DNA from 4 places in the Peribacillus sp. NPDC046944 genome. Region 4 is predicted to be linked to each of the others. Evidence: riboswitches for the same ligand, from Rfam matches in the RefSeq annotation. Region 4 holds a riboswitch; each other region holds the start of a gene.
The links. A riboswitch is a leader RNA that binds a small molecule or an ion and turns the genes downstream of it on or off. The one in region 4 is predicted to bind S-adenosylmethionine.
Positions count from the first base shown of each region.

Region 1: linked by a shared signal. The riboswitch ahead of mtnW (2,3-diketo-5-methylthiopentyl-1-phosphate enolase) and the one ahead of metK (methionine adenosyltransferase) in region 4 are both predicted to bind S-adenosylmethionine.
Region 2: linked by a shared signal. The riboswitch ahead of ACQKIC_RS11300 (YezD family protein) and the one ahead of metK (methionine adenosyltransferase) in region 4 are both predicted to bind S-adenosylmethionine.
Region 3: linked by a shared signal. The riboswitch ahead of ACQKIC_RS12955 (methionine ABC transporter ATP-binding protein) and the one ahead of metK (methionine adenosyltransferase) in region 4 are both predicted to bind S-adenosylmethionine.

Region 1 is NZ_JBNNML010000007.1:10,273-13,488, reverse strand. It holds gene ACQKIC_RS13980 (carbon-nitrogen family hydrolase) at 1-171, opposite strand, end outside; gene ACQKIC_RS13975 (pyridoxal phosphate-dependent aminotransferase) at 272-1,456, shown strand; SAM riboswitch class I at 1,572-1,729, shown strand; gene mtnW (2,3-diketo-5-methylthiopentyl-1-phosphate enolase) at 1,886-3,118, shown strand; gene ACQKIC_RS13965 (2-hydroxy-3-keto-5-methylthiopentenyl-1-phosphate phosphatase) at 3,121-3,216, shown strand, end outside.
Region 2 is NZ_JBNNML010000005.1:168,183-171,398, reverse strand. It holds gene pdxS (pyridoxal 5'-phosphate synthase lyase subunit PdxS) at 1-239, shown strand, start outside; gene pdxT (pyridoxal 5'-phosphate synthase glutaminase subunit PdxT) at 242-835, shown strand; gene ssuE (NADPH-dependent FMN reductase) at 1,025-1,561, shown strand; SAM riboswitch class I at 1,802-1,909, shown strand; gene ACQKIC_RS11300 (YezD family protein) at 2,078-2,194, shown strand; gene ACQKIC_RS11295 (phosphoadenylyl-sulfate reductase) at 2,362-3,066, shown strand; gene sat (sulfate adenylyltransferase) at 3,094-3,216, shown strand, end outside.
Region 3 is NZ_JBNNML010000006.1:142,801-146,016, forward strand. It holds gene ACQKIC_RS12950 (methionine ABC transporter permease) at 1-14, opposite strand, end outside; gene ACQKIC_RS12955 (methionine ABC transporter ATP-binding protein) at 7-1,041, opposite strand; SAM riboswitch class I at 1,187-1,298, opposite strand; gene ACQKIC_RS12960 (O-acetylhomoserine aminocarboxypropyltransferase/cysteine synthase family protein) at 1,411-2,721, opposite strand; gene ACQKIC_RS12965 (thioredoxin family protein) at 3,061-3,216, opposite strand, start outside.
Region 4 is NZ_JBNNML010000001.1:517,845-521,060, reverse strand. It holds gene pckA (phosphoenolpyruvate carboxykinase (ATP)) at 1-867, opposite strand, end outside; SAM riboswitch class I at 1,445-1,607, shown strand; gene metK (methionine adenosyltransferase) at 1,776-2,972, shown strand; gene ACQKIC_RS02670 (gamma carbonic anhydrase family protein) at 3,114-3,216, opposite strand, start outside.

The DNA.
Region 1 (3,216 bases), on a different contig from region 4:
AATTTCATGTAATCTCGTTAAGTCATAGCCGGTTGTCCATAGTTCCGGCAGCATGACGATGTCCGGTTTAGACTGTACAGCTTTTTCAATCCATTGTTTTGCCACCTGGAAATTTATATCTGGCTGTCCAAAGGCAATGTCCATTTGTAAACAGGCGATTTTCCATTTCATCATTTAAAACCTCCATTTGTAAAAAAGTACTTTACAAGATTAAGATAAACATATATCATTTGTGACTATAATTTCAAGAAATTTCAGAGAAGGTGCAAAGATGGTGCAATTCGAAAAATCCAGACTTCTTCAAGAGCTTCCAAAGCAGTTTTTTGCTTCTTTAGTCGAAAAAGTTAATAACATAACATCAGAAGGCAAGGATGTCATTAATCTTGGGCAGGGAAATCCAGACCAACCGACTCCTGAACATATCGTGAAGAGCCTGCAGACAGCAGCAGGAAATTCCATGAATCATAAATATTCTCCTTTTAGGGGGCTTCCCTATTTAAAAGAAGCTGCGGCCCTCTTTTATGAACGTGAATATGGCGTCAAGCTAGATCCTAAAACGGAAGTGGCGATTCTTTTCGGTGGAAAGGCTGGTCTAGTCGAATTACCGCAATGCTTGTTGAATCCAGGCGATACAATTTTAGTGCCTGATCCGGGCTATCCAGATTACCTGTCAGGTGTAGCGTTAGCCCAAGCTAAAACGGAAATTATGCCCTTGACCGAAGAAAATGATTTTCTTCCCGATTATAAGGAAATAGATAAAGAGGTTTTTGACAAAGCGAAGATGATGTTCTTGAATTATCCCAATAATCCCACAGGAGCATCGGCGTCAGCAGAATTCTTCGAAGAAACGGTTTCCATGGCAAAAGAACACTCGATATGTGTGGTCCATGATTTCGCATATGGTGCAATTGGGTTCGATGGGAAAAAACCGGTAAGCTTCCTTCAAGCAGAAGGATCAAAAGAAGTGGGGATAGAAATTTACACCCTTTCTAAAACATATAACATGGCGGGGTGGAGGGTTGGCTTTGCGGTTGGCAACCAGAGTGTCATCGAATCGCTTGAATTATTGCAGGATCATCTTTACGTCAGCCTTTTTCCCGCAATACAAGAAGCCACGGCATGCGCCTTACTGGATTCACAAGAGTGTGTGAAGGAACTCGTGAACATGTACGAAGGACGACGAAATGTATTTATCGAAGGGTTACGATCCATTGGATGGGATGTACAGGCTCCAGATGCTTCCTTCTTTGCTTGGCTAAAGGTCCCTGAAGGATATACTTCAGCGAGCTTTGCAGATCATTTACTGGCACATGCCCATGTAGCAGTTGCACCAGGAAATGGTTTCGGTGAATTTGGTGAAGGATACGTCAGGGTGGGACTTCTCACTTCAGAAGACAGACTCCAAGAAGCGGTAGAAAGAATTCGTACATTGAATATATTCAAAGAAAATCAGTGAGATATTGAATAGTTTGAACATTATACCTATTGACAAAGTATGAATTGCGTGAAAGAATATAAAAAAGAATTCTAAATTTTTAGTTAAGATACATAAACGAAAATATAATAGCATTTTCTTATTTTGAGCAGGTGGAGGGACTAGCCCGATGAAGCCCAGCAACCGACTGTAATACCATTGTGAAATGGGGCGGAGATAATACCGCCGGATCATTTTATTGATTCCGTAAGGCACGGTGCTAATTCTTGCAGCTATAGAGCTGGGAGATAAGAAGATGGCTTTTTCAAAGCCTCTTCTTTAGGAAGGGGCTTTTACATTTTTAACAGAGAATTGGAGTGCAACTTTGTTCGCAGATGGTTAGAAGCTTGTTAAAGGAAAGACCAACAATGACAACTTTAAGAATGACTTTTACGTATTGGGAGTGATCAGATGAGCGAAATAATCGCTACGTATTTACTTCATGACTTCAAAGGAGAGCATGAGAAAAAAGCAGAAGGCATTGCGTTAGGATTGACTGTAGGGACATGGACTGAACTTCCTCACTTGGTACAACAGCAACTGGAAAAACATAAAGGTAGGGTAGTTTCCGTAACACCCCTTCCCGAAGAAGAGCGAGTTAATCTCTATTTCGGTCAAAAAGTGTACCGTTCAACAATCAGGATTGCCTACCCGGCAGGTAATTTTTCTAATGATCTACCGGCTATCTTGACGACAGTATTCGGTAAATTGTCATTGGATGGGGAAATCAAATTGATGGATTTGGACTTTGTCGGCGATATTCAAAAAGCCTTTCCAGGTCCTCGATTCGGAATTAGTGGGATCAGGGAAAAAATTGATGTGTTTGACCGCCCCCTAGTGATGAGTATTTTTAAAGGTGTGTTAGGTCGAGACCTCGCCTTTCATAATGAACAATTGGAGCAACAGGCATTGGGAGGAGTCGATCTTGTCAAGGACGATGAGATTCTTTTTGACCAAGATCAGACGCCTTTCATCGATAGAGTCAAAACCGGAAAGGCCATTTTGAAAGGTATCTATGAGACAACGGGACATCGAACCTTATATGCTGTGAACCTGTCAGGAAAAACACTAGAACTATTGGATAAAGCTGAACTGGCAGCCGAAGCCGGCGCAGATGCCTTGTTATTTAATGTTCATACATATGGATTGGATGTTCTACAGGCTTTACGCGAAAATGACCGGATCAACTTACCGATCATGGCTCATCCGGCATATAGCGGAGCATTAGCTTCATCTTCATTTTATGGACTCAGCTATCCGCTTCTCCTTGGAAAACTGGTGAGGATATCAGGTGCAGATTTATCCCTCTTTCCCTCTCCATACGGAAATGTGGCACTCGATAAAGCAGAGACATTGGCGATTGCTGAAGGATTGACGAGAAATGAAACATCTTGGAAAAGGACTTTCCCGGTTCCATCGGCAGGTATCCATCCTGGCATGGTTCCAGATCTCATCAAGGATTTTGGGATAGAAAGTGTGATCAATGCTGGTGGGGGCGTCCATGGTCATCCGGATGGTGCAAAAGGCGGAGCTAAGGCCTTCCGTTCCGCAGTAGAAGCTGTCCTTTCCGGAAAATCATTGTCAATCGCGGCTGAGGAAGATGAGGAACTTCAAAAAGCACTGGCCCTATGGGGAGGGCTATAATCATGGTCAAACCGATCATTTTCTGTGATTTTGATGGAACGATCACCAACTCGGATAATATCATCTCAATCATGAAGAAGTTTGCCCCGCCCGGCTGG
Region 2 (3,216 bases), on a different contig from region 4:
CGACTCCTGCAGATGCCGCCCTGATGATGGAACTTGGGGCAGACGGTGTATTTGTGGGCTCAGGAATCTTCAAATCGGAAAATCCCGATAGATTCGCTGCTGCCATCGTACAAGCAACTACATACTTCACCGATTATGATTTAATAGGCAAGTTGTCTAAAGAATTGGGAAGCGCGATGAAAGGAATTGATATTTCTAAGTTGGCCCCAGCTGAGAGAATGCAGGAGCGTGGATGGTAAACATGGTAACCATAGGTGTTTTAGGTTTGCAGGGTGCTGTAGATGAACATATGAACCAAATCAAGGAAGCCAGTGAGCATGCGATATTAGTTAAGAACCCAGAACAGTTAAAGGATATCGATGGCCTAATCATTCCGGGTGGAGAAAGCACCACTATGAGAAAACTAATGGACCATTATGGTTTCATGGAGCCGATTACGGCATTTTTCGAACAAAAAAAACCGATTTTCGGTACTTGCGCAGGGATGGTATTAGTGGCAAAGGAAATGGTTAGTTTGGAACATCCCCATCTTGGTTTTATCAATATTACAGTGAATAGAAATGGTTTTGGTCGTCAGAGGGAAAGTTTTCAAGCACCCCTTATAGTTCAAGGAATGGAAGAACCTTTCATGGGTGTCTTTATCAGAGCACCTTTTGCCGTTGGCGTAGGTGAAGATGTGGAGATATTAGCAAGTTATGACGGGAAAGTAGTGGCGGCTAGACAAGAACAGGTTCTTGTCAGTTCGTTTCATCCAGAACTGACCGGTGATCAACGATTTATACAACTTTTTTTAAAAATGGTGAAAGACTCAATCAATAGAGTTGAAAAGCTTTAAAAATCCTGCCCTAACGGGGCAGGATTTTTAGTCAATGGCATAATACAATTCTTATTAGTGTTTCAAAAATATAAATTCCAATCAAGTTACTTGACTTTTATTTTTCTGATAATTAAGATAATTAATTGAAGTTGCTTAACTGGAAAGGACCCAGATCCTTTGCAGATTTTACATACAGGAGGAATATATATGAGCGAAATTATAATTTTATCAGGCAGCCCTGCTATACCATCAAGAACAGATATTTCATTAAAATATATCCAAACGTTGGTGGAAAAAGAAGGATTTACAACGGACTATCATTCTATTACCGAGTTTTCTGCAAACGACTTATTCCAAGGTCGTTATGATAGCGAGGATATTCTAAGACTTTCAGAAAAGATTAAGCAAGCTACTGGTATCATTATTGGTTCACCTGTCTATAAGGCATCTTATACAGGAGTGTTGAAAGCTCTAATTGATTTATTACCCGAGGGCGCGTTTAAGGATAAGCCAGTTTTGCCCATAATGGTTGGGGGAAGCAACAGGCATTTATTGGCTATAGATTATGCGCTGAAACCTCTTATATCAATATTAAAAGGGGAACCGATGCAGGGGTTATACTTTGTGGATAAAGAAATCGATAAGCAGAATCCAAAACATCCGATTAAGGAAATGGAATTACTTGATCGTACAAAGAGTCAAGTAAAGGAATTTGTAGAAGCCATACAAAAAAGAAGAAATTGATGATTTCTTCTTTTTATCTTGACCCTTCCCATCAACGAGTTAAGTTATAGGCTACTTTAAAGGTTTATTCAAGCTTGTTCAGGATGAATGAACCTTTTTTACTGGCTTAACAAATCACTGTAACAAACTTGAACTATTTGTGTATAATAATTGAAGTTAAACCAAAATATTAAACCAAGTTAATTTATATGAAAACTCCATTGACAATGATTTGATATGTGTTAATATTTAAAATAATAAAACTTATCAAGAGCGACGGAGGGATTTGGCCCTTTGAAGTCCAGCAACCTGCATCATGAATGCAAGGTGCTACATCCAACAAAATGTCATCATTTTGGAAGATAAGGTAAATAAGATTACCTTATCAATCTTTCCATCTTGGCATGGAAGGATTTTTCTGATTGATTTTATTAATTTGGGGGAATTCATTTACAAGCTGATCATCTTACGACAAGCTAGTCGACGAGTTTTCTTAAAGGAGGAATAGCCTTGGAAAAGGAAAATCAGCTGGGGGAAATATTTGAAAGGCTGCAAGAAATGCTAAAAACTATGAAATATGGATCCATAACCCTTATCGTTCAGGACGGTAAGGTTATACAAATGGAAAGAAACGAAAAATTGAGAATTAAATAAATGGACTGCTGACTAGAAAACTAGAGGTGGATTTAGCTGATATAAATAGGAAACTATTGGTTAAAGCCGCCTTTTTCATTATAAGAAATGGTGTTTCAAAGGCTTTCAAAGATATCTGCTGTACCATAGGGTGATTCTTAAAAGGGGGTATAGAGTTGGCAGAGCTAGTGGACTATGAAAATATTGATACAGCAACATTACCTTCGTTCCCGGAAGATAGCGATACAAAAGGCGCTTTAGAAGTATTGGAATGGGCAAATTCAGAGTACGGAGATAAACTCATTTATGCCTGTAGTTTTGGGATTGAAGGAATTGTACTGACAGATTTGCTGGCAAAGGTTAATCCTTCCGCCAAAATCGTATTCTTGGATACGGATGTTCATTTCGCTGAGACTTACCAATTAATCGAACAAGTGAAAAATCGTTACCCACGGCTTTCCATTGTAATGAAGAAACCGGAAATGACATTGGAAGAACAAGCCGCTGAATTTGGTGATGAATTATGGCTTCATGACTCAAATCAATGCTGTAACATCCGCAAAATTACGCCGCTCACTGAAGTATTATCAACAGCGACGGCTTGGCTCTCGGGACTGCGCAGGGAGCAATCGGAAACCCGTGCATTGACTGAATATATAAACAAGGACAACAAATTCAAATCTATCAAAATTTGTCCGCTCATTCATTGGACATGGAAAGATGTATGGCGTTATGCGCATAAAAATGGCTTACCATATAATGTACTTCATGATAATGGATATCCAAGTATTGGCTGTAAAACATGTACAGCACCTGCCATTAATGCTGATGATCTTCGTTCAGGACGATGGCAAGGTGCCCAAAAAACAGAATGCGGATTACATTTATCATAATTATAAAAAATTCAGGGGGAAATCAGCATGACCATTAGCTTGCCGCACGGAGGAACATTAATCAATCGCTTTGAACCAGACTATGATTTAACTAAAATAGAACAATCCGTTGAAATTGATGAAATCTCATTAAGCGACTTGGAACTTATA
Region 3 (3,216 bases), on a different contig from region 4:
AATTCTTCAAGCATGAGTAATCACCTCCACGCCTACCTGCTGTGCTTTTATGAATTCGATTGCGCGGAGCATTTCATCTTCACTGCCATCAAGGTGGATGAACAATGTTCCATATGAGCCGCTTCTCGTTTGTGATATCTTCCCCTGGACAATGTTCACATCCAACTCAAAATTACGTACCAATTTTGTGATCAACGGGCTTTCTGCATGATCCCCCACGAATGTCAGTTGAATCACTTTTCCTGCTGGATACCGTTCAAACAAATGCTCCATCGTTTCTTTTGTCTCTTCTGGTTCCGTCACCTGCTGAACAAAACGCTTAGTCATCTGTTCTTTAGGGTTTCTGAATACTTCCAGGACAGCTCCCTGTTCGACTACCCGTCCACTTTCCATCACAGCCACTCGATTGCAAATCTTCCGAATGACATGCATCTCATGTGTAATCAAGACAATGGTTAAACCAAGGCGTTGATTTATATCCACAAGCAATTCCAGGATGGAATCGGTTGTCTGGGGATCTAGAGCGGACGTGGCCTCATCACACAAAAGCACTTTCGGGTTATTGGCAAGAGCCCTCGCTATTCCCACCCTTTGCTTCTGTCCACCACTTAGCTGCGATGGATACGCTTTTTCTCTTCCTTCCAATCCAACTAACTTAATGAGTTCATTGACGCGCTTGATGCGTTCTTGCTTGGAGATGCCCGCAATTTCCAGAGGAAAGGATATATTTTCTTGAACGGTCCTTGACCACAAGAGATTAAAATGCTGAAAAATCATGCTAATCTCTTGACGGGCTTTACGAAGCTTAGACCCTTTAATTGTTGAAACTTCATTTCCCGCAACGTTCACGGAGCCCTCAGTAGGCCGTTCCAACCCATTCAGCATACGTATGAGCGTACTCTTGCCAGCCCCACTGTATCCGATGACTCCGAAAATCTCGCCTTTATTTATTTCTAAATTCACACTATTCACGGCATGAATCGTTTCGCTATTTGCTTTTCCTGTTCGAAAAAGTTTACTGACGTTTGACAATGTAATCATGTATGCTCACCTCTTTATCCAATTAAGCCTATGAATTTAGTCGATTTATTTTTATGGCCTCCTGATGAATCTATCCCTCTATGATTCAAAGAAAATAGAAAAAGCCCTTCTGCATGAGCAGAAAGGCAGGGAAAAGCAGGCCTTCCTCTCATCTCCCAAAGCCTCTACGCTTTGTGTGAATTGGCACCTTTCCAAGGAAAATCCTTGTCGGTTGCCGGGTTTCAACGGGCACATCCCTCCACCTCTCTTGATAAGAGCTATATATGGACTATTCTTTTTTGTCTTAACATTCACTTTACTATGTCTGAAATTTTAACACAGATAAAAAAGGAGTGCAATGTAAAATCCTAGGGTGTACCTGTTTCTCCATTAAACTCTTTGAGAATTCACTGACACGATATTCGTCGCTTTTTCAATCGCTTGCTCTAGATCTTCAAGTAAATCGTCTACATTTTCAATACCGATTGAAAGGCGAACCTGGTCGGCACTGACACCGGCCTTGACCAGTCCTGCATCATTCAATTGCTGGTGAGTTGTACTTGCTGGGTGGATGATTAGGCTTTTAGCATCCCCGACATTGGCGACATGCGACCATAACTCAACCGAATTGATGAGTGTGGAACCTGCTTCACGTCCCCCCTTAATTCCAAACGTCACCACAGATCCGGCTCCCTTAGGCAAGTATTTATCTGCAAGGGCTTTATCGGGATGATCATCGTTACCCGGATAAGAAACCCATGAGACTGCCGGATGGTTCTCCAAGTATTGAATGACTGTCCTCGTATTCAACAGGTGTTCCTTCATCCTGACATGGAGCGTTTCCAGGCCAAGCGTGAACTGGAATGCACTTTGAGCACTTAACGTCGGTCCCAAATCCCGAAGCAATTGCACACGCGCTTTCGTAATAAAGGCAGCAGGCCCTACCGCTTCGGAATAGACAAGTCCATCGTAACTAGGGTCAGGTTCCGTAAAGCCTGGATAATTAGGCGAATTCCAATCGAATTTACCACCGTCGATGATGACTCCCCCTAATGTCGTACCATTACCCAATAGCCACTTTGTAGCTGAATGGATGACAATATCCGCCCCAAAGTCAATTGGTCGGCACAGATACGGCGTTGCGAAAGTGTTATCGATAATAAGAGGTATCCCTGCTTCGTGGGCTATTTCCGCCACTGCTTCGATATCAAGAACCCTTAAGCTTGGGTTGCCGATTGTTTCGGCAAATATGGCCTTCGTTCGTGGAGTGATTGCCCGTTTGAAATTTTCCGGATCATCAGGTGAGACGAATTTCACTTTGATTCCGTATTTAGGGAGTGTATTTTCAAATAAATTATAGGTCCCGCCGTACAGTGTTGAAGCAGAAACGATTTCATCCCCCATACCAGCGATATTAAGGATGGAAAGGGATATAGCGGCCATGCCGCTTGCAACTGCCAATCCACCGATTCCCCCTTCTAACAGGGCCATTCTTTCTTCAAAGACACTGACAGTGGGATTGTGAAGCCTCGTATAGATGTAACCATTCTCTTTTAATCCAAATAGATTCGCTGCATGATCTGTATCTTTGAACAAATAAGCATTACTTTGATAAATGGGTACGGCGCGGGCACCCGTTTCGTCGACTTTTAAACCGCCATGCACACTCAACGTCTCAAAGCGGAATTTTTTTTCTGTCATTATATTCTCCCCTTCTTCCATTGTTTTAGTAGGAATTAAAGCGATATTGCCTCATCTCTTGTTATATGCAAGGAACCTTATAATATGAAGAAGTCGGAATTTCCCGCCGGGGTCGATAGAGATTTCCCTATTGAACGATGTCGCTTGGATAAGCGCGTTTTGTAAATGGCAGACATTCCATCCTCGTGTATGATGCGTCTATAACGTATGTACTTCATACAAAATATAGCACTTTAGTAGCAGGTAGTCAATTAGTTATTAGAATATTCAATCATTAATACGAATGCTATATTCCCCCCATGACTTCAACAAAAAAACCAATCCATGTAGGATCGGCTTTTAGCTTATCTCTTTCAGCAATCCATACAAATAAGGAACAGACTGAAAGGCATATATTTTTTTTGTCATCTTTCCTTTTTCAAAAAGCAAAAGACAGGGTACGCTCTCAATTTCATATCGTTCAGCCAATGTCTGGACATAATTCATGTTCATTTT
Region 4 (3,216 bases):
ACGGATGGCGTCGAAGATCTGTGGTTCTTTTTCACGTGAAAGGTTGATGGTTTTTGCATAGCATCCGCCTTCGATGTTGAATACACCGTTAGAAGACCAGCCGTGTTCGTCATCACCGATCAGTTTACGGTTCGTGTCGGCAGATAAAGTCGTTTTACCAGTACCGGACAATCCGAAGAATAAAGCGACATCGCCTTCACGACCTACGTTTGCCGAACAATGCATCGGAAGGATTTCTTCTTCCGGAAGTAGGTAGTTCATGATTGAGAAAATCGATTTCTTCATTTCACCTGCGTATTCAGTTCCACCGATTAGGATAGTACGGCGTTCGAATGATACCATGATGAACGTTTCGGATTGCGTTCCATCAACTGTTGGATCCGCTTTGAAATTAGGTGCGGAAAGGATGGTGAATTCTGCTTCATGCCCTCTTAGTTCTTCGTCATTCGGACGGATGAACAATGTATGAGCAAAAAGGTTGTGCCAAGCATATTCATTAACCACTCGGATAGGAAGGCGTGATGATTCGTCTGCACCAGCAAAACCTTTGAAGACAAAGACTTCTTCTTTTGTCTTTAAGTAATCCACTACTTTACTATATAGTTTATTGAATACTTCCTCGGAAATGGGTTGGTTCACTGGGCCCCAGTCAATTTTGTCCTTTACAGAAGCTTCTTCCACAATATATTTATCTTTAGGTGAACGGCCCGTGTATTTGCCCGTTTCAGCTTTTACTGCGCCGGTTGAAGTTAAAACGCCTTCATTTCTGCTTAATACTTTTTCAACTAATTGAGGAACTGAGAGTTGAGTTTGCACATTATTTCCTGCTAATAATTGGTGTAACTCATTAACGTCAACAGAATTCATATATGAGATACCTTCCTTTGTTTAAGTTTTTATAATACAATTAGTATAACACATTGGATTAAATAGTCTATACTATTTAACTTTTTTTGTGAATGAAAATGGAATAGTCACATTAATCAATTATCTCACTTCGAGTGTAACCTTATGTATAGTGCGGGCATATACTTGCAGTGAGTCATCCTGGATGGATGTTTTCGAATCTGGTTGAATCGGGAGACGATCTGGATGAAGTGAATCTAGGATGTGAAAAACGATTGCTGCCGCAAGTCTTTGTGAAGTCCCGTTTTAGGATTAGTGTACCTTTTCATTTATAATAGGAAGAAAAGAAGTGAACAACCATTTATGTATCTGAAAAAGGGATGAATATGGGGTTCGGATGGTATGTTCATTTTGTCTGATTTATCCATTGTAAGTCAATGGTCTTATCTTCTTAGTTTACACTCTTTAAGGATACTATTTATATTCCGGCTGTGCCAGATAAAAAGTTTTTTTATTTTTCATTGGGGAAAAATGTTCTATTTAGAAAAACATTGACAAATTCAGACTAAATACGATAGTATCTTAAATTGTACGGATTCTCTTATCCCGAGTTGGTGGAGGGACAGGCCCTTTGAAACCCAGCAACCTGCCATATTGAACTTGACTCCAAGGTCAATCGCCGAAAATAAAGCGATGAACCTTCAAGGAATAGTGGTGATGGTGCTAACCTGAGCAAGGTAAAAACCCTTGAACGATAAGAGTGAAAGGATAGATGATAGAATTTTTAAACCTTTCCTCATTTGCCAGGGAAGGTTTTTGTGTTTTTATTCATTAATTCTGTGTCTATGATTGAAACTAATAAGGGAAACGAGTTCCGTAAAAGATCAGGCTCATGCCTACAACATACTAACTTCCAAGGAGGAAATAAGATGTCAAAGAAACGTCTATTTACTTCTGAATCTGTGACAGAAGGCCATCCGGATAAAATTTGTGATCAGATTTCAGATTCCATTTTAGATGCAATCCTAGCTAAGGATGCTAATGCGCGCGTTGCGTGTGAAACAAGTGTAACGACAGGTCTTGTACTTGTTGCTGGAGAAATTACAACATCGGCTTACGTGGATATTTCACGCATTGTCCGCGATACGATTGCAGGTATCGGGTACACTCGTGCGAAATATGGTTTCGATGCCGAGACTTGTGCCGTGCTAAGCTCGATCGATGAGCAGTCTGCTGATATTGCAGCGGGTGTTGATAAAGCATTGGAAGCACGTGAAGGTACGATGTCCGATGAGGAAATCGATGCTATCGGTGCAGGGGACCAAGGTCTTATGTTCGGATTCGCGTGCAATGAAACGGAAGAGCTTATGCCACTTCCCATTTCATTGGCTCATAAGCTATCATTCCGTCTTTCTCAAGTTCGTAAAGATGGCACGCTAAGTTATTTACGTCCTGATGGAAAAACGCAAGTAACGGTTGAATATGATGAAAATAACCTACCTGTACGTGTAGACACAATCGTCATCTCCACACAACATGATCCTGAAGTGACACCTGAACAAATTCAAGCCGACTTAAAAGAACATGTGATTAATGCGGTCGTACCGGCTGACTTAATCAATGAAGATACGAAATACTTCATCAACCCGACTGGCCGTTTTGTAATCGGCGGACCTCAAGGGGATGCTGGTCTTACTGGCCGTAAAATCATCGTTGATACGTACGGCGGATACGCTCGTCACGGCGGCGGTGCTTTCTCTGGTAAAGATGCAACAAAAGTGGACCGTTCTGCTGCATATGCCGCTCGTTACGTTGCGAAGAACATCGTGGCTGCCGGCCTGGCTGACAAAGCGGAAGTGCAATTGGCCTACGCAATCGGCGTGGCTAAGCCTGTATCCATCTCAATCGATACATTTGGAACGGGAACAGTAAGTGAAGAGGTGCTAGTGGAATTGGTAGAGGCGAATTTCGACCTACGTCCAGCTGGTATCATCAAGATGCTTGACCTACGTCGCCCAATCTACAAGCAAACAGCTGCATATGGTCACTTCGGCCGTACAGATGTTGATTTGCCTTGGGAGCGTACGGATAAAGCAGAAGCTTTAAAAACACAAGCTAAAGCGTAAATCATATGAGAAAAGGTGCCTTGCTTTAATGCAAGGCACCTTTTTTGATGGGCAAAAATAGGATTAAATATGGCTTCCTAGGGAATAATTCAAGGAATCCTATTTTTAGCTAAGCGTTTTTTTGTAATCATACGATTGGTGTTACTTTATTCGGTCAGCCTGTTTATAGAGTTGTCCTTTTTCAGCATATTCCCGGACAATGCGATCCATATCCTGGCGATCTTCCTCATTAATTTCACGAACG